One region of the Vibrio atlanticus genome, then DNA from elsewhere that is predicted to be linked to it. Evidence: predicted binding sites of a transcription regulator. Region 1 holds the regulator's gene; each other region holds the start of a gene.
What was found. Region 1 encodes MetJ, which represses methionine synthesis genes. Its sites were predicted from a motif close to TTAGACNTNTANANGTCTAA; they were not measured.

Region 1 (7,953 bases):
CAAAACGAGACGCTTGCTTGAAGTTAGAAACCGGCAAGATACCCGGTACAATCTCTACGTCAACGCCAGCCGCCACACAACGGTCACGAAAACGTAAGTAGCTTTCGACATCGAAGAAGAACTGAGTGATTGCACGGTTTGCACCCGCATCCACTTTACGCTTTAGGTTAATAAGATCAGATTGAGCGCTTTTTGCTTCAGGGTGAACCTCAGGGAATGCCGCTACTGATATATCAAAGTCGTGACGAGATTTAAGCAGCTCGACTAAATCAGACGCATACATATCTGGCGCACCACCGCCTGCTGGAATATCACCGCGCAACGCAACAATACTTTCAATACCATTTGCCCAGTAATCGTCGGCAATTTGAATCAGCTCTTCGCGGCTAGCATCAATACAAGTTAAGTGTGGTGCAGCAACTAAGCCTGTTTGGTTCTTAATTTCTTTAATGATTGAGTGGGTACGATCACGCTCACCCGAGTTTGCACCATAGGTTACTGATACAAATTTAGGTTGAAGTGTTTTAAGACGGTGAACAGAATTCCACAGGGTCTCTTCCATCTTCTCACTGCTTGGTGGGAAAAATTCAAATGACACATTGATGTTGTCAGAAAGCTCTGCAATATTCTGATTTAAAGCGTCGATATGACTTGCGTGTGTGTATCCCATCTTACTCTCCCTGTGGCAAAAGCAACCACTAAATAATCTCAAATCCCTAGCGACGTTTAGACGTCTATATGTCTCCAGAATGAATTGAATACGATTTAATGTCAACAGATCCATTATGAATTTTTTTCAAGTAGATAGTGAGAAAAGCTCAAGCCGATAGGTGGGTCGCAAAGAAGAAATAATGTAGAAAAAAGACTGAAAACACATCGTGCTTTCAGCCTTATTTATCTTAGTGGATAGTATGCTATTTACGCATTTAAACAATTAATCTGAGTATTAAAGCAATTGATCTGACTATTAAGCCAACCGCTCTAAATATTAAAACAGGCTAGACATTCTGTTTAAATCAGACTGAATTGCACCAGCTGTCACTTCACGACCAGCACCTGGACCACGAATAACCAATGGATTATCTTTGTACCATTTGCTCTCAATCGCAAAGATGTTGTCGCAAGGCAGTAAGTTCGCCAGAGCGTGTTCTTTAGATAACGCTTCAACGCCTACCGTTGCCTTACCATTCTTCTCTAAACGCGCTACGTAACGAAGGACCTTCTGTTGAGACTGCGCTTTCTCTAAACGCTCGGCCAACTCTTCACTCAGTACAGAAGCTTTATCAAAGAAGTCATCCACTGACAGATCTTGTAATTCTTCAGGTACCAATGATTCTACTTTGACGTTTTCAGGCTCAATATCTAAACCCGATTCACGCGCCAGAATCACTAGCTTACGCATCACGTCAGAGCCATCGAGGTCAGCACGAGGATCCGGTTCCGTCAGGCCTTGTTGCCACGCTAAATCAACCAACTCGCTGAACGGCACAGTGCCATCAAACTGTTGGAATAACCAAGATAGAGTGCCCGAGAAGATACCTGACAGAGCAATAATATCGTCACCGCTTTCGCGCAGGTCACGTACCGTGTGGTTAATCGGTAAGCCAGCACCCACTGTCGCATTGTACAGCCAATGACGGCTGATCTTAGCGAAAGCATCTTGTACCTGATGGTAATACTCGCTTGATGCAGAACCTGCCACCTTGTTAGCCGAGATCAGGTGAATACCTTGTTGTGCGACTTGCAGGTATTTTGCAGCAAGCACCGGGCTTGCCGTAACATCTAACACAACCGCTTCATCGTAGCCCTGAATAGAACCCAAACGCTCTAGCCAGTCGTTGCCGTTATTGGCAATCGCTTCATCATCAAAACGCTTGCTCACAGAAGTCGCATCAATGCCTTGATCATCGAACCAATAAGTTTGGCTATCAACCACCGCAACCAATTCAAAGTTCATTCCACGACGCTTTTCAAGTTCCGCTTTTTGCTCAGCAAACAGGCTTAACCAACTTGAACCAATATTGCCCTTGCCACATAAAGCAATCGCAACACGCTTCTGCGCTTGGAACAGTTGAGAGTGAATGCCTTTCACTAGGCTTGATGTTTCACTCTTACGAATCACAGCCACTAAGCTCAAGCCAGAGTTTGCTTCTGAGATAAACTCAACCGGTGAGCTCTTGAGTTGTTGGTAGAATCCATAACAATGGTTCGGGTTCTTAGTCACACCAGCACCCACCGCCGCAATCAGAGAGAAGCCTTCTTTAAGCTTAATTTCCGCTTCAATCGCGTGATCTTGTAGATATTCTAAAGCGCCACCAGCGATCTCTTCTGTATAAGCAAGGCGCAAACAGTGCTGATCGGGTTCAAGCTCATAAGCAAGCGGCTCAAGTTGAGCTCGCTTAAGACCTTCAAGAACTTCACTTTCTAAGCGGTCAAAATCATGGCCATGACCAAAGGTCAGCTGAACGATCAGAACTTCATCCAGAGAGGTAATGATTTTTGCGCCACGACCCGATGCCAGTACACGCTCTATCTGTGTAGAGCCCGCCTCCGGCTGGTAGCTGCAGCGCAAGCTGAGATCCATAGCACTTTGAGCCACAGGCTGTAGCGTTCGGCTATGGAGCACTGGAGCCGCCAGACGAGCGAGTTCACTCGCTTCATCAAGGCGAAGCAGAGGCAGTAAACACGCATCCGAAACCAAACGAGGGTCAGCGCTGTATACGCCCGCCACGTCACTCCAAATCGTCACACGTTCAACTTCAGCCAAGGCGCCAATCACAGTTGCTGAGTAATCCGAGCCGTTACGACCTAGCAGTACCGTTTCGCCTTCGCAGTTCTGAGCCATAAAGCCCGTAATCACCACTCGGCAATGCGTATGCTGAGCCAAAACTTCTTTAATCAGAGGATAAGCACGCGCGCGATCCACTTCGGGTTGAGCACCCGCTTCTGCACGTAAAAAGGCACGCGCATCTTGAGCAACTGCTTGTAAGTCATGTTGGCACAACAGAGCGGCTAACAAACGTGAAGACCAAACCTCACCGTGTCCTAACACCTGTGCTTTTTGCGATTCGCTTAGAGGAGCAGTTAGCTCACCCAAAGCAGTAAATTCTTGTTGAATAGTGGCCGTTAGCTGAGCCGCAGACTCACCTTCAAGCAGCGCTTCAATCAGCTCAAGTTGGAACTGACGAAGGGTTTGTAGACATTCGTGAGCAATACGGCCATCTTTGTCGAGCGCTTCAACAAACTCAATCAAGCGGTTAGTTGTTTTACCCGCAGCCGAAACAACCACTAAATCAGTTGCTGATGAGTATTCTCTAAGAATGTTGACCACTCGTTGGTAACATTCAGGGTTCGCTAAGCTGCTGCCACCAAATTTATGTAGCTGGCGAAAGGTTGTCATTATTAAACCTCCCCTTCTGCGATAAAGCCTTGTGTTTTTTCAAACGCTTGCTTGAGATCATCAATCAAGTCTTCTGCATCTTCAAGGCCAACAGAAAGGCGCAGTAATTGTTGAGAAACACCCGCTTCTGCCAATGCTTCTTCGCCCATAGCACGGTGAGTCATCGACGCTGGATGACAAATCAGGCTTTCAACACCGCCCAATGATTCCGCCAAAGAAAATAGCTCTAATTTATCCACAAAATATTTAAGTGCCTCGAATGAACCCGCAAATTCAAAGCTCAACATTGAGCCAAAACCTGATTGCTGTTTCTTGGCAATATCATGACCCGGGTGTTCAGTCAGGCTTGGGTGGTAAATCGTACCCACCAGATCTTGTTGTTGCAGAGCCGTCAGAATTTCACGTGAGCTCTCTTCGTGAACACGCATACGCGCACCTAGCGTACGAATACCACGTAGCGTCATGTAGCTATCAAATGGTGTGCCGGTTGCACCAATACAGTTACCCCACCATGCTAGCTCTTCAGCGTGCTCTTCTGTCTTAGTAACTACAACACCACCAATGACATCTGAGTGTCCGTTGATGTATTTAGTGGTTGAGTGGATAACAAAATCCGCACCCAGCTCTAAAGGCTTTTGGAACACAGGCGTCAAAAACGTGTTGTCGACAGCAACCAGAGCACCTACTTCTTTCGCTTTACGGCAAGTTTCTGCAATATCAACCACACGAACCAATGGATTCGATGGCGTTTCGATTAAGATCAACTTTGGCTTAAGCGCGATCGCCGCATCCAGTGCAGCTTGATCCGATTGATCAACAAACAGAACTTTGAAGTCACCTTTGAGTGAACGTGTGTTAAACAGACGGTAAGTACCGCCATAGCAGTCGTGCGGTGCAATAATAAGATCATCGCCACCTAAGAAAGCGGATACCCATAAGTTAAGTGCCGACGTACCACAGTTAGTGACAACCGCACCTTTACCAGACTCAAGCTCAAACAGTGCCGTTTCTAATAGACCGCGGTTTGGGTTACCAGAGCGGGTATAATCATACTTTGGCACTTCACCAAAAGCGGGAAACCCATAGTTAGTCGAAAGATAAATAGGTGGGACAACGGCATGGTGTTGCGTGTCTGACTCGATGCCAGTACGTACTGCGATGGTTGCTGGCTTCCGGCTGCTCATAGGTGCTTCCTTACAAGTTTTGCGTCTGAGAATCACAGCTGCTTGTCGGCATTTTGTGGCTGTGTTAGATATATGTTACTCACTTTACTTTCATAAACGTGAGACGTCAACACTTCCGGACGTCTATATGTCTTTGCTTATGGCAGTAAATCCCGCTAAAATCAGCACTATTAATTTATTCTAACAACTAAAGTGATGAAGGTACGCAATGGCCGACTGGAATGGTGAATACATAAGCCCATATGCTGAGCATGGAAAGAAAAGCGAACAAGTAAAGAAAATTACAGTTTCTATCCCTCTAAAAGTGTTAAAGGTTCTTACTGACGAGCGCACTCGCCGCCAGATCAATAACCTACGCCATGCAACAAACAGTGAGCTACTGTGCGAAGCCTTTCTACATGCGTACACAGGCCAACCACTGCCAACGGATGAAGACCTTCGTAAAGATCGTCCAGACGACATCCCGACTGAAGTCAAAAAACTGATGACAGAGATGGGCATCGAGTTCGAAGCGTTTGACGAAGAATAAAAACAACTCAGTCACCGCCTTCATTATTGATTCGCTATAGCTGAACCCTATTTGTCACATCACCCACTACGTTATCTGTAGCTGCGCTGTGAATGATAGACATAAAAAAACCGACTCCTATGAGTCTAATGCCGTTCGGATAAGCATTATTGCTTGAACCTGAACGGATATTTGGCTGGGACAAAGAGGACTGAACGTGGAAACGTTCGGTCCTTTCTTTTATCTGGAAGAATGAAGTGACTCAAACTGTCTCTCATCCTTTTCAGTTTTACAGGTAGAGTTCCGTCTGGACTTAAAGCTAACCAACGTAATTGCGCATCAATAAGGTTAATTGCGGCGGTAAAACTGACCCTAGTCGCTCGAACCCCGGCTTCTGAAGCTATCTTAACCATCTCTAATCGCACTAAGTTATAGGCAAGTAATACGCCCCACAGCTCTTGCTTCACACCGGCAGAAAAACGACTTCGTAAAGTGACGTGACTTTGCAGTTGAGTCTGTTTAATTTCACCATAACCTTCTTCTATCTCCCAGCGTTGCCAATAAATACGCAGCAGGCTTTCTAGCGAGTATCTACTAGGGTCTGTAAGTGAAGTAATAAAACCTTTTATCTCACCTTTTGGCTCTTGATATAGGACTAATCTGGCTTCCCAACGTGCGGGTAAATTCGGATTCTGCCGTTGAGCTTGAGGAGAGATGGGCATTGAGATGAGCATGTCGTTCTCCGCATATTTCTCCAACACTTCATAGCGTAGCTTACGCTTTGCAGGCATTAACCAGTGAGCATTTTCCGCACTCTCTTGCCACGACAACAAGAGGTCTGCCGAGAAATAACAACGATCAAATAAGGTCAATGAATGTGCGGGGATATCATTGAATAGGCGCTTAGCTAAGGTCGTTTCACCGACATGACAGCCATCAAAAGCCGCCCCCATAATCATTCGAGTTTCTGTTGACATCAAAGCGACTAAACGAAGTTGAGGGTAAGGTTTCAATTTTTTAGAGATGAACCCAAATTCTTCAGCGTTCTCTGGGGAATCTTGGCACCTAAATGTTGTCCCATCGACAGCAAGAACATTAAGCTCTAAGTCTTTGTCTTGTTGAAGGATATCTCCATTCCAAGCCTTTACCGTTGTGTGAAACAGAGCCGCTAACGGACTCTCATCTAGACGTCGGCGTGAATCAGTTAGGACACTGGGTGCAACACGAGACCAGCTATCTTCAGGTTTAGGCTGAAGTGCAATGTCTAATGAACTGCACACCTCTTTGATAGACATGTTGCGTTGCAGCCCCATCCAAATAACTAACCAGACAGCTTGCTGAGCGGGAAGCCGACGTCGTCTTATGCTCGCTTTATTGGTTTCAAGAAGAGCTTGTTCTATCCACTCAATCTGAATGGCGTCGACAACAGATTCATAATTGTCGGCATCTTCAATGGTCTCGTGTGCCATTGCTAATTCTTGTTCAAGCATAAAAAAATCCCCATCAACGTTGTTGATGGGGATTATCTGCTAACTGCAAGATCGTTCAAGTCTTCTTAAACGATCGGCATTACTCCTATGAGTCGGTTTTTTATTATTCTTTTTCGCTCAATAGAGCAACAGCTATTAAGGCATTAAGCCATATAGTTGGCAGGCATCTCAATTCGAGCAACGCCAGACTCAACAGCCGCTTCAGCAACTGCTTTTGCAACGCGAGGAAGCAGACGCGGGTCCATTGGCTTAGGAATGATGTAACCCTTACCGAACTCCAGTGCAGTCTCGCCCGCAGCTGCCAGTACTTCAGCTGGAACTTCTTCTTTTGCTAACTCACGAATCGCTTTAACCGCCGCTAGCTTCATTTCGTCATTGATTTCGCTCGCACGCACGTCTAGTGCACCACGGAAAATGAATGGGAAACAAAGTACGTTGTTTACTTGGTTTGGGTAATCACTACGGCCAGTACCCATGATTAGGTCAGAACGAACTTCATGTGCGAGCTCAGGCTTGATCTCTGGATCTGGGTTTGAACATGCAAACACAACAGGCTTATCAGCCATCAGCGTAAGTGCCTTAGCTGGTAGCAGATTAGGACCCGATACACCCAAGAACAGGTCAGCGCCTTCGATAACATCTTCAAGCGTGCGCTTGTCGGTGTTATTTGCGAACAGCTCTTTATATTCATTCAAGTCATCACGACGAGTGTGGATCACACCTTTACGGTCAAGCATGTAGATCTTCTCACGCTGAGCGCCACACTTAATCAGTAGCTCCATACAAGCAACCGCTGCTGCGCCAGCACCTAAACAAACGATCTTACACTCTTCCAGTTTCTTACCTTGAAGCTCGATCGCGTTAAGCATACCCGCTGCCGTTACAATCGCAGTACCGTGTTGATCATCATGGAAAACAGGTACATCACAACGCTCAATCAGGCGACGCTCGATTTCAAAACAGTCTGGTGCTTTGATGTCTTCTAGGTTAATACCACCAAATGTATCTGCAATATTCGCAACCGTATCAACGAACTCATCGATTGTGCGGTGTTTTACTTCAATATCGATAGAATCTAAACCAGCAAAACGCTTAAACAGTAGCGCTTTACCTTCCATAACTGGTTTAGAAGCAATAGGACCAAGATTACCTAAGCCAAGAATTGCAGTACCGTTAGAGATAACTGCAACCATGTTGCCTTTACCTGTGTACTTATAAACATTATCGACATTCTGTGCGATCTCGCGAACAGGCTCAGCTACGCCAGGGCTGTATGCCAGTGCTAGGTCTTCTGCAGAGTTTGCAGGCTTCGTCAGTTCTACGGCAATTTTGCCTGGAATTGGGAACTCATGATAATCAAGAGCTTGCTGA
Region 2 (7,953 bases), 490 kb from region 1:
GCATTGATGCTTGTATTCTGTTTGCATCCTTCTTCTTTGTATCACCTTGGGTGATTGCCGTATCTGTATTAGGCACCGCAGTATTGAACATCGTATTGGCAATGAACCACAAACCAACTCGCTACTCGGTGAATTACGCGTCTTAGCGTTCATTACCTGCTCTGTCGTTACTGGCACTCGATACGCAAGTTTTTCGCAAGCAAACTCGAGGCACGATTAATCCATACATCAGTAAAACAAAAAGGCTTTGGGAAGCACTCCAAAGCCTTTGTAGAGGCCTAATTCTTAAGGGGAATAGAACTAGGCTTATAGAAATAGAAACAAGGTTAATCTTCAATCAAGAGAATACGAGTCTCGTAAGGTCGCAAAACTTGATGATGAGACGCCACTAAACTCTCGCTCACTTGATAATTAGACAACAAGCTCTTAGCCTTCGCCATCTCAAAACGTTCAGGTAAAACGCATTCAGCCTCTTCACCATAGTAGTTGTTAATGCACAACAGAGTTTGTCCTTCACTCTCACGAACATACGCAAAAATGGATGGATGCTCAGGCAGAAGGTCTTGATAGCGACCATGAGTAATCACCGGTACTTGTTTACGTAACTCAATCAAAGCCTTATAGAAGTAAAATACAGAATCTTTATCTTCCAACGCTTGCTCGGCGTTGATTTCAGTGTAGTTATTCGCCACATCAAGCCATGGTTGAGCTTGTGAGAATCCAGCGTAAGGCTCACTATTCCATTGCATTGGTGTACGAGAATTATCACGAGATTTCTGCGCTAAGATCGTCATCATATCTTGATGATCCACACCATCACGGTTCACCATGATGTCGTACATGTTGGTGCTCTCTACATCACGATACTGGCTGATCTCGGTGTAACCCGGGTTGGTCATGCCAATCTCTTCACCTTGATAGATATAAGGTGTGCCTTGCATCATGTGGACAGACGCAGCCAACATTTTAGCCGACTCAACACGATATTGTTGATCGTTGCCCAAGCGGCTCACGACTCGTGGTTGGTCATGGTTACACCAGAATAGTGCGCCCCACCCTTTTCCGTTTAAGCCAGTTTGCCAATGATTGAAGATCGATTTGAGCTGTAAGAAATCAAACGGCGCATTGGTCCACTTTTCACCATTAGTGTAATCAACCTTAAGGTGGTGGAAGTTAAACACCATTGATAGCTCGCTGTTATCAACGTTTGAGTATTGCTGACAATGTTCCAACGTAGTTGAAGACATCTCACCAACCGTCACGCTACCGTATTTCTGGAATACTGCTTCGCTGATTTCTTTCAGGTATTCGTGCACTCGTGGGCCATCGGTATAGAAACGGCGACCATCACCGATATCATCATTAGGGAAATCTTGCTGCTTTGAAATCAGGTTGATTACATCTAAACGGAAACCATCGACACCCTTCTCAGCCCAGAAGCTAATAACATCTTTCACTTCTTCACGTACAACCGGATTCTCCCAGTTAAGGTCGGCCTGTTCTTTTGCAAATAAGTGCAGGAAATATTGCCCAGTCGCCTCATCTATCTCCCATGCATTACCACCGAACTTCGACTGCCAGTTGGTTGGTGCTTGGCCTTTCACAGGGTCTTTCCAGATGTAGTAATCGCGGTATGGGCTGTTTTTGTCACCCAATGCAGACTGAAACCATGCATGATCTGTTGAAGTATGGTTGACTACAATATCCATCACGATGCGGATGCCACGTTGGTGCGCTTCAGACAATAACAGGTCGAAGTCTTCCATGGTACCGAATTGAGGGTTTATCGCGTAGTAGTCTGAGATATCGTAACCATTGTCGATCATGGGTGACGCGTAGACTGGGGTTAGCCAAATCGCATCTACACTCAAATGTTTGAGGTAATCCAGTTTCGAAATGATCCCTTTGATATCGCCAGTACCCTTACTGCCACTGTCGCAGAAGCTCTTTGGGTAGATTTGATAGATGGTCGCGGTTTTCCACCAGCTTTCATCATGTTCAGTCATCGCCATCTCTAACACTCACTTACCAGAAAATATAAAATAAAAATCACCATGCAAATCATGGTCGAATAGCCGTTATAACTGAGAGAAAAAGCTATAACTAAGAGAAAAGCGATGACTCAATTGAATCATCGCTTGTTAAATGCATTACGCGTTGGCGGTTTCTAGCTCGCCTTTCATCTGTGCTCGTTTATAGAAGAACAATGTCAGCGTTATCGGTAGTACAATCGCCACCAGCATCGCGACTAAGTAAATCGACCAATATTGAGGTTGAATCGATAAGATGCCCGGCAAGCCACCAACACCGATACCATTCGCCATCACACCTGCACTACCACAGATTGCAGCCGCTGCGGCACTGCCGATCATTGCGCTCAGCATTGGGAATTTGTATTTAAGGTTGATGCCGTACATCGCTGGTTCCGTCACACCTAAGTACGCAGAGATTGCCGCAGGTACCGAGATGTCTCGTTCGCCTTCGCGCTTACTCAAAATGATGATGCCGACAACCGCTGAAGCTTGTGCAATGTTTGATAGCGCAATCAAAGGCCAGATTGGTGTGCCACCTAAGTCTTGCATCAGTTGTAAGTCCACAGCGTTGGTTGTGTGGTGAATACCCGTAATAACCAAAGGTGCGTATAGGAAGCCAAAGACCACTGAACCAAGAACCGCGAAGTCACCTGTCATTGCCACTTTGGCAGCGAATGCCACACCATCACCCAACATACGACCGAATGGGCCAATAAAGGCGTGAGCCAGAATCACAGACAAGATGATCGAGACAAATGGCACGACAACTAGGTACAGATAAGAGGGTACAATGCGCTTAAGGTTGGTCTCAATGAAAGCCAGAGCCACGCCCGCTAACATCGCAGGGATCACCTGAGCTTGATAACCGACTTTCTCAATCACGAACAAACCAAAGTCCCACACCTCAGGTACCGATTTACCTATCATGTAAGCGTTCATCAATTGTGGGGAAACCAAGGTCACACCGAGCGTGATACCCAAAATAGGGGTTCCGCCGAGTTTCTTAACCGTTGCCCAACACACACCAACCGGTAGGAAGAAGAAGATCGCTTCGCCAATCAACCACAAGAAAGAATGAACGGTAGCCCAGAATTGGCTTACCTCAACCAAGGTTTTGCCGTCGAACATGCGAATGTCGCCAATCACATTACGGAAACCAAGAATCAAACCACCCGTAATAATGGCAGGTAGCAGTGGTACGAAAATTTCGGCTAAATGGGAGATACCACGCTCAAGGAAGTTCATGTTCTGGCGAGCCGCTAGTTTCGCCTCATCTTTTGATGATGCATCTTTACCGGTTTGCTCAATAAGAAGGGCGTACACCTCATCAACCTCGGTGCCAATAACCACTTGAAATTGACCTGCGTTAGTAAAGCAGCCTTTTACCAGCTTAAGCTTCTCCAATTCTGCTTTGTTCGCTTGTTCCGTATCATTCAATACAAAACGCAGTCGAGTCAGACAATGGCTGACACTCGCAATATTCTCTTTGCCACCGACTAACTCGATAAGACGCGCAACGTCTTGCTTCGCTATCTTACTCATACTACCCCACCCTGGTTTCATTCAATTACTCATCTAAACCATGCAGCGATAACCACTCGATTCAGATTAATGGGAACATTCCCAATTGCGGATATTATAATGCCCTCATGAATAATAAATTGAAATGGGAACAGTCCCATTAATTGAAAGAGATCACACTCTAATTTTAATCTAAGCGGTTCAATTTCGCTTGATTGAGTGGATTATAGAATAGGAGATTGAGTGTGATGAGAGATCTCTGCATTGCCTAAAAGCTGAGAGATCAATAGATTAGCGGCTAATTTCCCCGCAGATTGATATCCAGGATCAATGCTAAATACTCGAGGGAACAAGAAAGAGAGAAGATCATTGCCACCAACGCCAGTCACCACCACATCTTCACGTTGTAACTCTTGCAGACGTTTGATTACGCCAAGAGCCAGTGTATCACTCGCACAGACAATCGCTTGAGTCGCAGGAGCAAGCACCTCATCCACCAACTGATAAGCGCTTTCATGATGAAGTTGACCAGTACGATAGTTGGCAATCACTCCAGCGCTTTCACACCAATCTAGATAGGCCTTAAGACGCAGTTCACCGGTTGATTTGTCGCTAGGATCAACGCCAATGAAACCAACGTCAGAGATCCCTTGATCCGACAGATGCGCCAACGCACTATTGATCACCTGTTGGTTATCATAGTTAATCGACGTCACGTTCTCGGTATCCAGAGCAATCACCACCGCTTTGTGTTCCCAAGCTTCGATTGCAGGAATATCGCAGTCAGTAAAGCCAAACACAATAATGCCATCTACATTACGACGCTTAAGAACCTGAAGGTGCTCGTTGGCTTTTTTTCTGTCTAGCTGACTTTCCATGATCACGACATCGTAATCTGCTCGATACAATTCAGCCAGCATGGTGCTAACCGCTTTGTTTTCAGAGGGAGAATCCAGACGAGAAATGATGACACCGATGACTTTTTGACTGCCACCACGCATCGACTGCGCAGACTTCGAAGGCGTGTACCCTGATTCTTGAATTACTCTTTCCACCCTTTCACGGGTTTCAGGTTTTACTTTGGGATCATTGGTCAGAACGCGAGATACGGTAGACTTACCAACACCGGACAGCTTAGCAATATCGAGAATAGTGAGTTTTTTGCTCATAAAAAGTCTGACGTTAAAGGGAAGAGAAAGAAAAAGTGAGAGCGAACTCCCTCACTTAACTGTTTGTAAATCCTAGTCGTTCACTATGACCTACTTTCGGCAGTTTTTATAGATAACACGACCAAGTTCTAGACGTGCATTGTCACCTTTAGTTCGTAAAGTTACGCTATTGATCAGTTCAGAGGTTCCATCATCTAAGATGTACTTCGTTCCTGAGCCTGCCGCTATTTGAGTGAGGCGATATTCATTATCGGGTAAACGTAATACCGCTTTTTCATCAACAAGGTAAGCGACCTTAAATGAAGCGTCAGACTCACATTGATAAGTCACGAATTGATCGTCCGATACTGCGCTCTCAGTCTCAGGAGCTGCTGATTTAGAGCATCCGAATAACGCTACCGTACATAGAGATGCTATCAACAATGCTTTCATACTGCGTTCCTCATCTTTATATAGTGAATAACACTTATATCTAAGTGAAAGAGACTTAGTGTCTTAACCTTTTAAGAATGCTGGTACATCTTTAATACTGTCAAGCACGACACTTGCAAGCGCTTCACCTTTTTCAGTGATTGGCTTACCGGTTCTCACCAACACTCTAGTACCAACACCAGCGGCTTCTGCAGCCATCATGTCTTCAGCTTTATCGCCGATCATGACCGAGTTAGCCATATCAATCTTCAGAAAGTCACGCGCAGAAATGAACATGCCTGGCTTTGGTTTACGACATTCACAATCTTGTTTGTAGTCACCAACACCGTGCTCAGCGTGGTGCGGGCAGTAATAAATACCATCTAGCTCAACGCCGTTATCAACAAAGTTCCAATCCATCCACTGCGTTAGAGAAAGAAAACGGTCTTCACTAAACATGCCGCGAGCAATACCAGATTGGTTGGTCACTAACACCAATAAATAACCCATATCTTTAAACGCTTTCGCCGCTTCAAACACACCATCGATGTATTCAAAGTCATGTTCATCATGTACGTAGCCGTGATCAACGTTAATCACACCATCACGATCTAAAAAAACAGCAGGTTTAGACAAAATTCAGTTCTCTATCAACTCTCTATTAATCATTAATTATTACACGCTTTATTTGCTTCATCACTATCTATTTAGTTTTGCGTTCGTTAACGATTTGTTTCTAGTTTAACTTCGCAACTCGCGTTTAGCCGTCTAGACGTAAAAATATCTATTGACTTAGATCATAGAACACCATAGCATCATCTGTAAATCGAGTGAGTCATCAATATATTATTCTGTTCTACCTGCACGGGTTTCTCTATGATTAAAGTGAATCAAGTCAATAAGGTTTTTTATCAAGGCACTAAAGAAATCAATGCCTTAATTGATATCAACCTCCACATACCTCAAGGTCAAATCTTTGGAGTCATCGGCTCTTCAGGTGCAGGCAAAAGTACCCTTATCCGTTGTGTAAACATGTTGGAAGCTCCAACATCAGGTGAAGTGATTGTTGACGGTATCGACCTGACAAAACTCAGCAAATCAGAACTTAGCGAAGCACGCCGTAACATCGGCATGATATTCCAACACTTCAATCTGCTGTCTTCTCGTACTGTATTTAACAATGTAGCACTGCCTTTAGAGCTTGCTGGTAAAGATAAAGCTGCGATTGAAGCGAAAGTGAGTGAACTACTTGAGCTTGTCGGCCTATCTGATAAGCGTGATACCTACCCTGCGAACTTAAGTGGTGGTCAAAAGCAGCGTGTCGCGATTGCTCGTGCGCTAGCTTCAGACCCGAAAGTACTACTGTGTGATGAAGCGACCAGTGCTCTGGATCCAGCAACGACTCAATCTATTCTTGAGCTACTACGTGAAATCAACCGCAAGCTACACATCACGATCCTACTTATTACGCACGAGATGGACGTAGTTAAGAGCATTTGTCACGAAGTCGCGATCATTGGTGGTGGCGAGCTAGTAGAGAAAGGCACAGTTGGCGACATATTCGCACACCCTAAGACAGAGCTAGCACATCAGTTTATTCGCTCAACGCTAGACCTATCTATCCCTGAAGATTATCAAGCGCGTTTGCAAGAGACTCGTGTTAACAGTAGCTACCCATTAGTACGTCTTGAGTTTACTGGTGCAACGGTTGATGCTCCGCTGATGACGCAAATTGCTCGTAAATTCAATATCGATGTCAGCATCTTAAGCTCTGACCTCGATTACGCCGGCGGCGTGAAGTTCGGCATGATGGTCGCAGAGCTGTTCGGTAACGAAGCCGATGATAATGCTGCTATCCAATTCCTACGCGACAACAATGTAAAAGTAGAGGTGCTTGGTTATGTCCTTTAGTTTCAACGAGATTGCTGACTGGATCAGCCTTAACGGCAACCTTCTATTGGAAGCAACAGGCGAGACACTTTACATGGTTGCTGTTGCTGGCATCGTTGGTTTCGCTGTCGGTATCCCATTAGGCGTGATTCTACACACGACTAAAAAAGGTGGTCTGTTAGAGAACACCAAGCTAAACAAAATTCTTGGTGCGGTTGTGAACGTGGGCCGTTCTGTGCCTTTCTTAGTACTGATGGTAGCGATCATCCCTCTCACCAAGATGCTGATTGGTACCTTCATCGGTACAACCGCAGCGATTGTTCCGCTGACGATTGGTGCTATCCCATTCGTAGCTCGACTTATCGAGAGTGCACTACTTGAAGTACCAACAGGTCTAGTGGAAGCAGCTCAGTCAATGGGCGCAACACCAACACAAATCATCAATAAGGTTCTGCTTCCTGAAGCACTGCCGACTATCATCAACTCAGTGACGATTACGCTAGTGACTCTTGTGAGTTACTCGGCAATGGCCGGAACTGTGGGTGGTGGTGGCCTAGGTGATGTCGCGATTCGTTACGGATTTCACCGCTACGATGTGACCATTATGGCAGTGACAGTCGTCATGTTGATTGTGCTAGTACAAATTATTCAATCAATCGGTGATTCATTAGTTCGCCGCGTTGACCACAGATAACGACTTACAGACCAAAATCAAAGTCATCTGAACCAAATTAAATAGATTTATTAAAAGGAGATTATTATGAAATTTAACCTTAAAGGTTTACTTACTATTGCAGCAGCAGCTTCAGCGCTAGTACTAGCAGGTTGTGGTGATAAAGAAGTCGATACTTCTAAGATCAAAGTTGGCGTAATGGCAGGTGCAGAAGCACAAGTTGCTGAAGTAGCAGCTAAAGTCGCGAAAGAGCAAT
Region 3 (7,953 bases), 1.6 Mb from region 1:
GGTTGTGTATTCCGCTTCATTCAGTTTGCCAGTTCGGTAAGCACTACGCTGAAGACGAATCTCTCCTGTCTGTGGGAACGAACCAATGGTTGTGGTTGGTAACAGCGGTAAGCCGAGAACTTCAGACTGATGCGCTGCACGCTCTGCGTATGGAGCACTGCGTTCTGCCAGTGCTTTGGTAATGGTATTGATACGAGCCTGAACTTGTGGCTTGTTCACATGAATCGCGCTCTTACGGGCAACAATTGGTTGGCTGTAAGTCTCACACGCCAAAATGGCCTTTTGATCGCCGTCTAACGCCGCACCCAACAAGCTCACCTCGGTCACTTTCTGTTTTGCAAAGGCAAACCAACTCTTCACTTCTTCGCTAAGCGTTTCTTCTAACTCCAAATCAACAGGACTATGCAGCAATGAACATGAACTTGCGATCCAAAGCTTATCTCCTAGTTTGTCTTTCACAGGTTGCAGTAACTCAAGCTGCGCGGCTAAGTCAGCTCGCCACACATTGCGTCCATTGATTGCACCCGCAGAAAGTACCCAATCTTCCGGTAGTTTATTAACCACTTCATCGAGTTGCTGCGGTGCTGCTGCTAAGTCGATATGTAAGCCGTTGATAGGCAGATCTACGATTTTATCTAATGTATCTGTGACCGAATCAAAGTAAGTGGTAAGTAGTAGTTTTACATCGCCTTGAATCACTTGGTAAGCCAGCTTGAATGAATCTACCCACTGATTATCAAGCTCCAAAGCCAGGATTGGCTCATCAATTTGGACCCACTCTACGCCAAGCTTTGAGAGCTTTGCCAAAATGGCTTGATACGCGGTAAGAAGGCGAGGAAGTAGAGATAAGCGGTCAAACCCATCTTCCACTTCTTTGCCTAGGTATAAGTAAGAGAGTGGCCCAAGGAGTACAGGCTTAACTTTGTGTCCTGCTTTAATCGCTTCATTCACTTCATCAAACAGTTGAGGCCAACTTACTTCAAAAGAGTCATCTTTGCTGAACTCAGGAACAATGTAGTGATAGTTAGTGTTGAACCACTTGGTCATGTCAGAAGCAGCTGAACTGTCTTTAGTGACATCATTCGACGTATGCGAACCACCGCAGCAAGTAGATTGAACTTGAGACTGACCACGACCAACGCGGAACAAGGTATCTAAATCTGGGAAGGCTTTTTCATCTTCTGATCCACCAGCATGGCGCTTGGGAACGTGGCCTAGAAGTAGAGTCGTAGTTAGTACATGGTCATACCATGCGAAGTCACCCGCAGTTGCAAAGCTTAGATTCGCGTCAGCTTGTACATTCCAGTTACGATTTCTTAATTCACTGCCGGTCTGCTTGAGCTCAGATTGATCGATCTCACCGCGCCAGTACTTCTCGAGAGTGAATTTGAGTTCGCGTTTTTCACCGATACGTGGGTAGCCAAGAATATGCGTTGTTGTCGTCATGTGTCTGTTCCTTATTCGATAATTTTAATTTCCGGTCAGACGGTTTAGTCCGTAGTTTTAACTTTCAACCGAGGCGTCTGGATGGCTAAACTATCTCCCTAATCTGAACGATGAACAAGGTCCAAATATTCATCTTGTTTATTAATAATTTTCATCTTTGATAATCTAACTGCTAATTTATTAAATCCATCTGGACATCTAGACGTTTACAAATGAAAGAAAACACCGTAGGGTGATTATTAAGAAATATTGAATTGGCTTAGGGAATATGAGGAATACTCATGATAGAGCTTAAACACCTTCGGACATTGACCACCTTGAGAGACAGCGGCTCGCTAACCGCGACTGCAACTTCTCTTCATCTGACTCAGTCGGCACTTTCTCACCAGTTGAAAGACCTTGAGGCCCGTATTGGCGGTCAGCTCTTTTTGCGTAAAACAAGGCCGGTTAAATTTACCTCGGAAGGCGAAATTTTGTTAAAACTGGCTGATGAGATACAGCCACAAATCGCAAAAGCTGAAAACGAAATCGCAAGCCTAAAAGAGGATGTGAATGGCCGATTGCACATGGCGATCGAGTGTCACTCATGCTTCCAATGGCTAATGCCCGCTTTGAAGGAATACCAAGTTGCTTGGCCAAGCGTGACCTTAGATTTCTCGTCAGGGTTTGGGTTCGAGCCTCTACCGGCATTGATGGCTGGAGAACTCGATTTGGTGATCACCTCTGATATACAGCCCCGTTCTGAAGTTCACTACGAACCGCTTTTCGATTTTGAGATGCGTTTGATCACCGCGATCAACTCTCCTTTAGCCGAAAAGCCGAGTATTGAACCGCAAGATCTTAGTGATATTACGATGCTCTCTTATCCGGTTCAAAAGCAGCGTCTCGATGTAGTGAAACACTTTTTGCAACCAGCAGGCGTTGAACCAAAGAAATGGAAACAAGCAGACAACACATTGATGCTGGTGCAAATGGTATCGGCAGGCTTAGGGGTTGCTGCGTTGCCAAATTGGGCAATCAGTGAATTTTCGAGACAAGGGTTAATCGCCAGTAAACCATTGGGTAACGGGCTTTCAAGAAGGTTGTTCGCAGCGGTAAGAAACTCAGAAAAAGACAAACGTTACCTACAAGCTTTCTTTAGCACGGCAAGACAGCAAAGTAAGAGTCACCTAGATGGCATTGAGGTCGTTTAAGAGACTCGTTGTTGGGTTAATTTATGCATGCGTTGAACCTGATAGGTATGCGCCAAAAACAAAAAAGTCACAGATTATCTGTGACTTTTTTATTTCCAATACCGACAACAGGCAATGAGTGTTAATTCGCGATAGAAGAAACTCTCATTGTGAGCTTATCTTGAGTAAGACTTGAACTGGTTAGTCAATGGATCGTATTGATAGCCCAACATATCAAGCTTGCCTACAACACTTTCTATATCCATTTCATACATACTGATCAGCTCTTCAAAGCTATCGCATTCTAAGCGAAGTTTTTCATTCACGATTCCCAGCAAAATAATGCTATCGAAACCTTTGACGTTGCTTAAATCCATCCCGTACTCCTAACGAACACACCGACTAGATTTAAGTTTAGAACGCTTACCAACACCACGCTAAAAAACAGATCACACTTTTTCGATTCAACACCGAAAGGCTTGTGAGATCAGTAACCGCCTACATCGCCCAAACTGGCGTTAAACCAACAGCCGCCGCCAATAACATCAACAATGAAATAGTCAGCTGAAGCTTTTCAGGGGTTTTAACGAACAATAAATGCCAACACCACACCACGATAGCTGAGATTAGCAAAGCAAAGCTAAACAGCAGAGTTGAAATCATGGGCTCTAATTGAGCTTCAGACAGAGAGTAAACATTGATGACCGTCGCCAAAACCACCAACATCCCCGTCAGCACACCAACAACGGGCAGAACACGGTGAAAAGCCTGTAAGCGTGTTCTTGCAATCGTCAGCAGTAAATGACCAAACGCTGCCCCCAATAAAACCACGAGTAATAAAGTGCTAATAATACCGACTGTGGTTGCTTGCTCCGTCGCTTGTATAGCAACGTATGACAGTGCTAAACCACAAGCTAAATACATCACCCAAATAGGGCCAGAATCTCGAGTCTTCTTGGTTTGAACTTGAGAATAGAAATAAAAGATCGCGAACACGACAAGAAATGCTTCAATTCTTAATGAGGCAACGGCAAGCCAAAGCACGCCAATTGCAGGCAACATCTTGTGAATGCGGCCACGTTGTCCCGGGCAAATATCCCCTTTCACTAAGATGAGGGTTAAGATCAGTTGGGCTCCTAATAGCATCGGAGCAAATTGTACTAATAACGTTTCGACCATTGTGGATCTACTTCTTCAAACTTATTTTCGCGAATAATATCAAAAACTGGTGCGAACACTAATCAAAATCATAAATTAGAGACGAGATTCAAGGCTTCAACTATGCTGATGTATGGCTCTTCTGTCGCCATTTACCGTAAAAACACGAAAGACATCAAAACTAACATGGGCATGTTCTACTGGCTAGTCTAGTCTCATGCCGCTATAATTCCCGCCTCAAAAATCAGAGGTTGAAATATGTACAGCGATATCACTCCTATTCACGAACACAAAAAATACTGGGCCGAGTGCTACGGAACTGCACCTTTTTTGCCTACCAGTAGAAAGGAGATGGATGCTCTTGGATGGGATAGCTGTGACATTATTATTGTAACTGGTGACGCTTATGTCGATCACCCGAGCTTTGGCATGGCTATCATTGGTCGCCTTCTTGAAGCTCAAGGATTCCGCGTGGGCATTATTGCGCAACCAAAGTGGGACAATAAAGACGCCTTCATGAAGCTAGGTAAACCTAACCTATTCTTCGGCATTACAGCGGGTAACATGGACTCCATGATCAACCGCTACACCTCTGATCGCAAATTACGTCACGATGATGCTTATACGCCAAACAACGAAGGTGGCAAGCGTCCTGACCGTGCAACTCTAGTTTATTCCCAACGTTGTCGCGAAGCCTACAAAGGCACGCCAATCGTTCTTGGTGGTATCGAAGCAAGTTTGCGCCGTGTGGCTCACTACGACTACTGGTCAGATAAAGTTCGTCGCTCTGTATTGTTTGACGCAAAAGCAGATATTCTTCTTTTTGGTAACGCTGAGCGTGCACTGGTTGAAGTGGCACACCGCATTGCCGATGGCGAAGACATGTCTACGCTGACCAATATCCGCGGTACTGCTATCAATCTTCCTGCTGCCCCAGAAGGCTTCAAGATCATTGACTCTTCTCGTATCGAAAAGCCGAACAAAGCGTACGTTCCGGTTAACCCTTACGAAGTTGAAACCCAGTGTGATACTAAGAAAGACGAAAAAGAAGAAGTAAAAGCGCAACCTATTACTATTCGTCCTTCTCGTCACGACGCAAAAACAACCGCGGTTCGTATCCCAGGTTACGAAAAGCTAAACAATGACCGTATTCTTTACGCTCACGCTAGCCGTATTCTGCACCTTGAGACAAACCCGTACTCAGGTCGAGCTTTGATTCAACGTCACGGTGATCGCGAACTTTGGGTTAACCAAGCGCCGATTCCATTGACCACAGAAGAGATGGACTACGTGTTTGGCCTTGCTTATAAGCGTGTTCCGCACCCTATGTACGGCAAAGCGAAAATCCCTGCATACGACATGATCAAAACCTCGGTTAACATCATGCGTGGTTGTTTTGGTGGCTGTTCTTTCTGTTCAATCACAGAGCACGAAGGTCGCATCATCCAGAACCGTTCGAAAGAATCTATCTTGGATGAAATCGAAGACATTAAAGATAAAGTGCCGGGCTTCACCGGTACTATTTCTGATTTGGGCGGCCCAACGGCGAACATGTACCGTTTAGGTTGTTCAGATCCTAAAGCAGAAATTAACTGTCGTCGTCCATCATGCGTGTTCCCGAAAATCTGTGAAAAGCTAAACACAGACCATCAACACACCATCGACCTGTACCGCTCTGCGAGAAAAGTACCGGGCGTTAAGAAGATCATGATCGCTTCTGGTGTACGTTACGACTTAGCGATTGAATCTCCAGAATACGTTCGTGAGCTTGTGACTCACCACGTTGGTGGTTACTTGAAGATTGCTCCAGAGCATACTGAAAAAGGTCCACTGGATCTGATGATGAAGCCGGGTATGGGCACTTACGATCGTTTCAAAGAGATGTTCGAGAAATACAGCGCTGAAGCCGGTAAGAAACAGTACCTAATTCCTTACTTCATCTCTGCTCACCCGGGCACAGAAGATGAAGACATGCTTAACCTTGCAATGTGGCTGAAAAAGCACAACTACGAGTGTGACCAAGTACAGAACTTCTATCCATCGCCAATGTGTAATGCAACGTCGATGTACTACTCAGAGACCAACCCTCTGAAACGCGTGAAATATAAGAAGCGTGAAGATGTTCCTGTACCGAAAGGTGATCGTCAACGTCGTCTGCATAAAGCGCTGCTTCGTTACCACGATCCTGAAAACTGGAAGATCATCCGTGAAGCGCTGATCAGCATGGGTAAAAAACACCTAATTGGTGACAAAGCAAACTGTCTAGTACCAGAAGAAGATTTTGAAGCTCAGACACCGGCGCAGCGTCGTAAGTCTGGTCGTCACGGCTCACAGCGCTTTGCGACTAAGCACAGTAAGTCTCAACCAGGTCTTGGTGGCGAAAGCCCACGTAACCATTCTAAGCCTGGAGGCAATAAGCCTAAGCCAGGTGGCAATAAGCCAAAACCGGGCGGTAAGAAGCCAACGGGTAGCCAAGGTAATGGCAATCAGGGCAACGGAAAGCAGAACGGCAATGGTAACGCGCATAAACCAGCGACGGGCTTCATCAAAAAAGCCCCTGCTAGTCAGCAATCTCAAGGCAATAGCGGCGGGAATGGCAAGCCAAACCGTAACAAAGCGGGTAATGGTCAAGGTGGTAAACCTGTGAGTAACGGCAAGAATCGCCAACGCGCAGCACAACGTTAAGACAGCAACCCATTGACTTCGCTATGGTAAAAACACAAAGCGCAGCTTTTTAGCTGCGCTTTTTTGTGCCCGTTGCCAATGGCTAGCTCCTTAGCCACGTAAATACTTAGATACCAAGGGGGTTACCTACTTATCTAACGCGTAAACACCCAATACTGGCTAAATAGGTAATTGGTGACCATTCCGACAAGAGTCCCCACTGCCATTGCGATAAAAACAGCTCCGATAAAGGTAGGAAGCAATTCCGTCATCAGCTTAAAGCACAGCAAATTAGGTACCGCTGATATTGATGCGGTAAACATGAACTTTTGCCACTGAATCAGCTTCTCAGACCAATGACCTCGCCCTTTATATTCAAAAGTCAGTATACGATTACCCAACCATGTCGTCGTTGCAGCAGCAATAAAGGAGCTAATTCGCGCCATCATTAAAGGCAGCCCAACAACATAATGCAGCAATGCAAAAACCAAACAATCAACAACAAACCCACCAACACCAACCACAGCAAATCGAACCATCTTGTGGTGGGACTGTAGTCTTTGGCTATGTGATTGAAGCTTGTCATTGAACATTCGTAGCCTTGAGTTAACGCTGAACATCATTTTCACTTTCAATATGATTCAACGAAAAATTTGGTGTGTTGCTCTGGTTATGGCAGCTGAACAAAGCACGCTTTATTTTCACCGTTGGCTCTAGAATACACGTTAATGCGTTCTCTTTAATCTTGGTTTCCACTTCAGATCTTTTACCAATCAGATAGAACTTATCAATGCCATCTATCTGCTCGATATCGAGAAGTCTTTTCGCTTGACCATGACTGTAAAATTGCCCAGAGAATGGTCGTTTACCCACGTAAAAGCTTGGCGCAGAATCCGTAATCTGTTCGAAAATAATACGGTCACTTTTCTCGTTCGCCTTTCCGAGATTCAGGTAGACCATCGCAATCATTAGCAACACAGGTAGAACCAAAGCCACGCTCGAGAACCACTTCTTATCTTTTTCCACTACGAGTATAGCAATCAACAAGCCAAGGGCCGGAATACCTGGCAGGACGTAAGCTGGGAGAATATTGCCCGCCATAGTGAAAAGAATCAGAGGTGAAATCAACCAACAGACAAGAAATGAAAACAAGCCGCGATTTTCAGTATTAATTTCTGCAATTTTCTTACGACGAGCGAAAGTTAAAATAGGTAATACAATCGACCACGGCGCAGCGGCCTGAATCCAAAATACCCAGATCATGCCTCTGGTTTCATCATGAGCAGAACCGTATAAATCGCCCTCCCAACCACTCACAACAAAACGCTTAAAGTGTTCGCCAACAATAAAATAATCAATAAAGCCCGGAGTAGCCATTTCAGCCATAATGTACCAAGGCAAGGCAATCGCCAGCATGACACCTAAACCAGACAACAGTGGAAAGCGTTGCCACAACACTTTAAAAGCCCCAAAAATACCATGTTGTAATAGCAACCAAGGGAATACTGCGATA
Region 4 (7,953 bases), 1.3 Mb from region 1:
TCGAACACGACGTTGTAGTTCTCGGTATAAGTACAGTTAGGTTGACGACTACAAGTAAAGAAACGTCGGCCTTTATAATCGCCATGGCTTGCGAGTTTGATGATCATAGGGCTGCTACATTTCTTACAGAATCGAACTTCTTTAGATGGCTCAATCAAATCGATGTGTGCTGCCAGTAACCTCTTCAAACGGCTCACTTGATAACTGTGCTTAATTGAAGCGCCAATAAGTGGAAGGCCAGCCGATTTACAAACGTGCATCAATAGCTTCTCGCGATCAACCTTTCCTTTATTAAGCTCCTTCCCATTATCCAATTCGATGATTACACGTGGCTCTAACGTTCGCGGGTCGCACACTACAAAGTCAAAATAACTGCGTGAGATTTTGTTGTTCGCAATAAACCAATTCTTTTTATTGTGCGCCTTTGCGGGGACAACAATGTTAGACATGCTCACTTTAGCAAATACTTCCCCATGGTTACCCACTGCGGATTTGAGTGCGTTATAGAAGGTCGCTTGTTGCGCCGACATTAACGAGCCTTTCTTTTGATAAGCATGATCTTTGGTGTCATCATTTTTTACTAGATAGTTTTGAATAAAGTAAAAGAACACAACCAGAACAATTACAACGATAAAAATATTAGTCATTTTCCAACACAATCACATTTGTATAGGGATTAAGAGAGTGGTTAGCGTATGTAGAAAAGCGTCACGTGGCAAGCAAAAGAAGCAGAGCTGCGAATTGGAATCATGACCTTTGAACGCTTTAATCGTCAGAGGCGGTCTCTTTATCGGCTTCGACAGTTCAAGACGCACATCTCCTATTTAATAATCAAATCATCAATTACATATTAAATTGATTCAGATCAAACCGCACCAAGTTGTGACCAATTAGCATAAAAAACGTTAGACAAATGTTAACAAGGAAATTGCTATGGAACTCAAACAAGACCCAAGATGTTATACCGATGTGTGTGTCGATGGTAAGTGGTTCCATTATGACCACTGTGGCACTCAAGCTTATATGCTAAAAGGTGGCGCTTCAGCAGTCATTGAACTCGCTCGAGAACCAGCAACAGAGAGTGAGCTAGTTGAAATGTTAGAAAGTATCGCTAAGTAATACTCTTAATAGATAATATAAAAACTAAGCGAATAGGAGTTGATAACACTCTTGTTCGCTTAGTTTCTTATTTGCTTATTTGCTTATTTGAATGGTTGCTTTAGGTTCTTTTACTTGATTAAATTTAAACACTTCTGCCTAAGGGGAATGATTCTGATTAGGCTGCCAAGTATTTAAATTACAGGTTCATTTAAGCTGTATTTTCGCACTAAGCTGTATTTTTCGCTAAGCAATGACCACCTGGTTGCGCCCTGATTGTTTTGCTTGATATAAAGCGTCATCTGCTGATTTCAAATGCTGTTTGTAGGTACTGCTATTTAATTCTTGATACGTTAAATGAATGGTCGCACCAATTGATGTAGTTAACGCTAACGGACCGGAATACGTTTCTATCGTTTGATCAGCGATTGTTTGCCTTATCATTTCCAACTGTTCGTCTGGGTCTTGAGTGCCAGCAAGCAGTAAAACGAATTCTTCCCCACCCCATCGAGCCAACACATCGTTTGTTGATAGCGCTCGCTCTATACGCTTAGCAACCTCTACCAAAACTTGGTCCCCAATATCATGTCCGTATGTATCATTGACTCGTTTAAATTGATCTAAGTCCAAAATAGCAAGCGTATACCCGAACGGCGACAAACGGTATGGCATTGGCTGAGTTAACAATTGTTCCAGGTAGCGTCTATTGAATAAACCTGTCAACTCACATCTCGTCGATTGCTTAACCAACTCTTTGTTGGTCTTATGCATAGTGCATAACCTTACCAGAAGTACAGCAAAGCTTATGATGACCATAACACCGAGTACGACAACAATGCGGTCTTTTAAGCTCTGTTTATCTAGCGTCATCTCTGCGAGCTCTTTTTCTGCATTAAGCAGTTCATTCTCTTTCGCTAATGAAGCCGTAGCAAAGTCTTGTTCTAATAAAAAGATATCACTCTGACGCTTTTCAAATAACAGCGCTTTGTTGCCCTTGTAATAAAGCTTGAAATACCGAAGTCCAATTTCACTGTTGCCTTTAGATTCATAGTATTCTGCAAGCGCTTTGAAACCAAGCACCTTCCAACTACGGCTGCCAACAATATCAAACATCGTAGACGAACGTTTTAGATCAAAGAAAACAAAGTTATCTTGGTTCAAACCGATATTTGCTAAAGCTCTGTTTAAGTAACACTGACCCAGTTGGAGTGTGTACTTTGCAACACCCGGGTAACCAATACATTGGTTTGTTACTTTCCTTGCTAACTCAAAGTTCTTTTCTGCTAGCAGTACTTCACTCTGAGCTTTTAGAAGAAGGATTTTGTACCTTTCACTTACGCTATCATCATTAAATTTAGTGGCACTTTTATAAGCCTCTCGACCTTTTACTAAGTCGCCACTGCGTAGATAAGCAAATGATTCATTAACATATAACACACCGATGGTTGAACCATCGCGTAATCCACTTTTGATATAGAGCTTTTTGGCCTGTTCGATAAGTTTGAGTGCTTTCGGCCAATCTTCCAGATAGATATAAAGCAATGCCATATTCGACATCAACTTACTGTTATAGATATGCCGTGGGTATTTCTTGCCAAGATTTAAGCCCTTATGAAAAAAATACTGAGCTTCGGAAAAATCATTTTGGATGTTTTTGATCGACCCCACAGTGTTGTAGGCTTTTATCAACAGTTCTTCATACTGGATTGATTCAGCGATACTTATTGCTGCTTTAACTTGAGATTCAGCCTCTACTAATTCACCTTGACTCATCTGCTCAATCGCTAGTTCAACTAAAGATTGCGCCTTTAACCACCCCATATCTTCACGCTGTGCTAATGCCTTGATCTGTCGTGTGTATTCAGACACAGCCTGTTTATCGAGATCATGCTGTGCGAGATTCGATAAAATCATTAGTTCATAACCACGATAGATGGCTTTATGTTGCGTAGGGCTCGTTGCTTTTAAGGTTTCAAGCTTTTGGGAGGCAAGTTTGGGATCACCGCGAGACACATTAAGGATTTCAATGAGTTCAGCGCCATATTGAGTCGCTGATAACTCTTTTTCGGGACTGTACGCGCCTGGGGTTTCTGGTCGAATAGTCTGTAAATCGTCGTCATAAGTTGGATAGAGTAAATACAATCCTAGTACAACACTGATCAGTACGACGAGAAAAAATGAGCCTAACACTCTGTTGTTATTCATTTATAAGTGCCATTACTGATTGCATACCAATTTAATCGACGGTTACCTTAAGCGGTTTCACATTGTACCCGACACATATGGAGATTTAAATCCTGCACATGGGTCGATCCGCGTAGTATTTTTCTCATAAATTAGAATAATCAGATAATTTTCTTGATTTAACTCAGGCAATGATTCTGTAAAAAGGCGTTATAGTTATTTTCCTGTTCCAGCCTCCGTGACTTTTTTAGAAACAACGGAGCAAAATGAGAATTAACAATGACCCAAATTAATGAACAACGTCTCGTAGAACATTTCTGCGATCTAGTGAAAATTGATAGTGAATCTCGTAACGAAAAAGCGATTGCTGAAGCTTTGGCTGAGCAACTCGGTGAGCTGGGTTTTGAAGTTCACAAACTGGCGGTTCCTGAAGAAGTGTCTAACGGTTTCAACATCTACGCTCGTCTAGATGGCACTCTTCCAGGTAGCACAGTATTCAGCTGCCACATGGACACAGTAACGCCAGGTATCGGCATTGAGCCAATCATCGAAGACGGTATCATCCGTTCAAAAGGCAACACAATTCTAGGTGGCGACGACAAGTCTGGTATCGCAGCTATCATGGAAGCAGTTCGTTGCATCAAATCTGAAGGCCAAGAGCACAAAACTATCGAGATCGCATTTACAGTATTCGAAGAAGGCGGTCTGTTCGGTTCTTTAAACTTCGATATGTCTTACATTCAGTCTGAGCACGCTATCGTACTTGATACAGGCGGCCCGATCGGCACTATCGTAAATGCAGCACCTGGCCAACAGAAAATCGTTGCGAAGTTCAAAGGGCGCCCTGCTCACGCGGGTTTAGCGCCAGAAGAAGGCATCAGTGCCATTCAAGTTGCAGCAGACGCGATCACTAAGATGAATCTGCTTCGTATCGATGAAGAAACAACAGCAAACGTCGGTATTGTTGAAGGCGGTCAAGCGACTAACATCGTAATGCCAGAACTTAAAGTCGTGGCTGAAGCTCGCTCTCTAAACGGAGAAAAGCTAACAGCTCAAGTTGAGCACATGATCTCTACATTCCAAGAGAGTGCAAAACAGTTCGGTGCTGAAGTAGAAATCGAGTCGACTCGTGCTTACGATGCATTCGTTATCGCAGACGATCACCCACACATTCTTTCTATCAAATCCGCATTCGAGAAGCTTGGCGTAACAGCGAACACTAAACGCACTGGCGGCGGTAGCGATGCAAACAACTTCAACGCGAAAGGCCTAACAACAGTTAACCTTTCTACTGGTATGGCGAAAGTTCACACCACTGAAGAGTACATTGCAGTGAAAGACATGGTCGCAATCACTGAGTTTGTTGTGGCTTACGTGACTCAATAGTCTTACTGGTTAACTAGCCGGCCTTATTTGTTAACAAGCCTGTCTTATTCGTTGACGAAATAGAAAATGCCATCTAGTTAACGTCAAAAAGCCGAGTTCACATGTAGCGTGTGACTCGGCTTTTTTGTTGTCTTAATTTAGACAGAAGTTCTAATCTAAAAACCCCTACGCTTCCAAAACTGCCCTTCGTCTTTCGCAACAAGGTCGAATGTCTTATCAGCAATGATGTTGCCTTTTAGCTCGACGGTCATGCGCCATTTACCGAGTTTGTTGGAGACAGGCGCCCAGATAGTATCGCCTAAGTAAAAATCCCAGTCATTGTTGCCGACATGCTCTTCACCATCGAACGGTTCGAGCACTTCACCCGTGTCGGTGGTGATGTTCGGGTGATAGATGCAGTAACGGATTTTTTCACCTTTGGCTTTTTTGATATTCAAGATATAGCCAAATTCCACGTCGATTTCAGCATCAACGGTAGTGGTGAACTCTTGGATTTTTGGAAGATCTTTAGATTTGGAATCCCACGTTGTATAGATGCCGTAAGATGTCATGTCGACCACAACAGAGCGCTTTGCCATTTCAATCGTTACCTTGGAGTTGTTCTATTAATTAATTCTATTTGCCACTCACCCAAGCTGGATAAGCACGAGGCTATTCTTGCCAATCTTTTGCCATGCGCTTAATCACCGACGGTTCAATGTCGTGAATGCTGCCATATTGCTCTCGGCACACTTCTATAACTAAATCCGCTTTATATTTGAGTGCGAGTTGGCGGTAGGCTTTCATTTCCCACTGCTTAATAAAAGTATTCGACACCACAACGTCTAACCCTTGCTTCAAGCCGTCTTCTGCAGTGTTCTGACACCACTCATGCGCTTGCTGCAACTGCCTTGGGTCAAAATTATAGTCGCCTTGCTCATTCACGTAATACATATCCGCTTCGACATGCAATGCATCGTAGGTTTTTGCTTTTGTTGACTTGCCGGAACCGGGCAACCCTCGAATGAGTATTAACTTCATCTGTCACTTTACAGGCTAATTTTAAAACATGAGTTTATCTTAAATAGTGACGAGTTTCTCTGATAACTGCCGTTGCTCAACATCCGAAAACCGAGTCCTTATACTCGACTCAGATAATCACTGAATACAATGAGAATCCCCTCGACGTCGGTGAATGACTTCTGAAAGCAAACACAAATAATTTACAACTATCCATTTTGTATATCGACAAGCGTATCAAACTACTATAGATTTAGATGTATAGACGTCTACATATCTAGCTTAGGGAGAAAGCTTTGCCTATTCGCATTCCAGACCAATTGCCAGCATCTGATGTTCTTCGTGAAGAAAACATCTTTATTATGCCGCTATCAAGAGCATCGACACAGGAAATTCGTCCACTTCGAGTCTTGATCCTCAACCTAATGCCAAAGAAGATTGAAACTGAAACTCAATTCTTACGCCTACTATCCAACAGCCCACTGCAAGTCGATGTAGAGCTGTTGCGTATTGATGACCGACCAAGTAAAAACACGCCGACAGAACACCTTGATAACTTCTACCGTCAATTTGAAATGGTCAAAGGGAGAAACTTTGATGGATTGATCATCACTGGTGCGCCACTTGGCCTGGTTCAATTTGAAGACGTTATCTACTGGGATCATCTAAAAACCATCATGGAATGGGCAAACAAGCATGTGACCTCAACCTTGTATGTGTGTTGGGCTGCTCAAGCTGGCTTAAAGCTCTTGTATGATTTACCAAAGCGAACTCGTAAAGATAAGCTTTCTGGGGTTTACAACCACGAGATACATAACCCGTACCACCCAATTTTACGAGGCTTCGACGATACCTTCTTGGCACCACACTCTCGCTATGCTGATTTCTCTCAGGAATACTTAGCCGAACATACTGACCTTGATGTTCTTGCGACTTCTGATGTGGCGGGCGTATACCTAGCGGCAACCAAAGATAAGCGAAACGTGTTTGTAACCGGTCACCCTGAATATGATGCTCATACACTTCACAATGAATACATTCGTGATTTGGGTGAAGGCATGGAGCCTGTTATTCCAATTAACTACTACCCGAACAACAATCCAGACAACAAGCCTGTAGCAAGTTGGCGTAGTCATGGACACTTATTGTTTTCAAACTGGCTTAACTACTGCGTTTACCAACAAACACCTTACGATCTGGATCACTTCAGCGAAGACAACTTCACCAAAGACGACTAAACGATAAGTCATCTAACTAAAAAGCCAACTAGGCATTTTGCCTATATGCTAACAAGCTAACAAGCTAACAAGCTATTTAGACAGTTGGCTATCCAGATAAAGAACAATTAAGCTGTGTTCCATAGGTTGTTGATAAAACACCAAATGGGACACGGTTTTTTTTATGGTGTTTGGGTCGCATTCCATAATCTATCTAACACTTAAATATGTTCGATTTCATATCATAGGTTTGTGTTCAAAAGGAGCTGCACATGCCTAACAAGTCGCTATTACCAAAATCCACCCTGATATCTCATATCACGCTACTCGCCTCTCTCTCTTTGGTAGGTTGTGTTTCTGTAACCGAAGGGCCACCAAAAATGGCAAGTGACCCAATTGCGATGTCTCAATCACGTATTGAATTGGGTTTGGGCTACATGGGACAAGGTAATATGGTCAAGGCACGTGAAAACCTAGAGCTCGCTATCAAACACGCTCCTAGCTATTACCGCGCCCAACTTTCGATGGCACATTATTACGAGCAAGTTGGCGAAGTAGATGAAGCAAGAACCACTTACCGCAAAGCACTCAGTCTAGATTCAAGAAACGGCAATGTATTGAATAACTACGGTACGTTCTTGTGTAAACAAGGCGAATACGAGCAAGCTGATAAATATTTCAATCGCGCAATTGACCAACCCTACTACTACCTTGTCTCTGCAAGTTATGAGAATGCGGCATTCTGCGCGTTTAAGGCTGGTAATACCGACCAAGCAAAATACTACTTCACACGAGCGATTGACCACGATCCAAATCGCGTAAAATCGATACTACAACTATCAAAAATTGAAGTGAGTGACGCCGATTACAACGACGCTAGGCTTCGTTTGTTCAAATTCCACCAACGTTATGGCTACCAAATTCCATCGCTTAAAATCTTGGTCGATCTCGAAAACAAAGCAGGTAACAGTGCTCTAGAGAAGAAATATCAGAGTAAGTTAGATGAGTTACTTTCTGCATAGTGCATATGAAAAACACAAAAAACGGGCTTGTTGCGTTAACAACAAGC

Region 2: metN (methionine ABC transporter ATP-binding protein MetN) is a predicted target of MetJ. The motif match lies at 5,895-5,914, and genes of this name have one in related genera.
Region 3: metE (5-methyltetrahydropteroyltriglutamate--homocysteine S-methyltransferase) is a predicted target of MetJ. The motif match lies at 1,637-1,656, and genes of this name have one in related genera.
Region 4: metA (homoserine O-acetyltransferase MetA) is a predicted target of MetJ. The motif match lies at 5,921-5,940, and genes of this name have one in related genera.

The regions. Positions count from the first base shown of each region.
Region 1 is NZ_AP025460.1:3,159,973-3,167,925, forward strand. It holds gene metF (methylenetetrahydrofolate reductase) at 1-670, opposite strand, end outside; gene OCV30_RS14285 (bifunctional aspartate kinase/homoserine dehydrogenase II) at 989-3,400, opposite strand; gene OCV30_RS14290 (O-succinylhomoserine (thiol)-lyase) at 3,403-4,584, opposite strand; gene metJ (met regulon transcriptional regulator MetJ) at 4,793-5,113, shown strand; gene OCV30_RS14300 (IS4-like element ISVbsp1 family transposase) at 5,260-6,582, opposite strand; gene OCV30_RS14305 (malic enzyme-like NAD(P)-binding protein) at 6,726-7,953, opposite strand, start outside.
Region 2 is NZ_AP025460.1:2,669,354-2,677,306, forward strand. It holds gene OCV30_RS11875 (YitT family protein) at 1-146, shown strand, start outside; gene treC (alpha,alpha-phosphotrehalase) at 327-2,012, opposite strand; gene treB (PTS trehalose transporter subunit IIBC) at 2,151-3,575, opposite strand; gene treR (trehalose operon repressor TreR) at 3,779-4,723, opposite strand; gene OCV30_RS11895 (MliC family protein) at 4,814-5,155, opposite strand; gene gmhB (D-glycero-beta-D-manno-heptose 1,7-bisphosphate 7-phosphatase) at 5,219-5,770, opposite strand; gene metN (methionine ABC transporter ATP-binding protein MetN) at 6,011-7,045, shown strand; gene OCV30_RS11910 (methionine ABC transporter permease) at 7,035-7,718, shown strand; gene OCV30_RS11915 (MetQ/NlpA family lipoprotein) at 7,785-7,953, shown strand, end outside.
Region 3 is NZ_AP025460.1:1,317,171-1,325,123, reverse strand. It holds gene metE (5-methyltetrahydropteroyltriglutamate--homocysteine S-methyltransferase) at 1-1,446, opposite strand, end outside; gene OCV30_RS06040 (LysR substrate-binding domain-containing protein) at 1,728-2,639, shown strand; gene OCV30_RS06035 (DUF4250 domain-containing protein) at 2,795-2,995, opposite strand; gene OCV30_RS06030 (hypothetical protein) at 3,117-3,797, opposite strand; gene OCV30_RS06025 (YgiQ family radical SAM protein) at 4,128-6,461, shown strand; gene OCV30_RS06020 (GtrA family protein) at 6,596-7,060, opposite strand; gene OCV30_RS06015 (ArnT family glycosyltransferase) at 7,047-7,953, opposite strand, start outside.
Region 4 is NZ_AP025460.1:1,892,602-1,900,554, forward strand. It holds gene OCV30_RS08420 (DUF2726 domain-containing protein) at 1-647, opposite strand, end outside; gene OCV30_RS08425 (hypothetical protein) at 934-1,119, shown strand; gene OCV30_RS08430 (tetratricopeptide repeat-containing diguanylate cyclase) at 1,345-3,303, opposite strand; gene OCV30_RS08435 (M20/M25/M40 family metallo-hydrolase) at 3,562-4,668, shown strand; gene OCV30_RS08440 (DUF3859 domain-containing protein) at 4,824-5,246, opposite strand; gene OCV30_RS08445 (ATP-binding protein) at 5,320-5,688, opposite strand; gene metA (homoserine O-acetyltransferase MetA) at 5,964-6,905, shown strand; gene pilW (type IV pilus biogenesis/stability protein PilW) at 7,157-7,906, shown strand.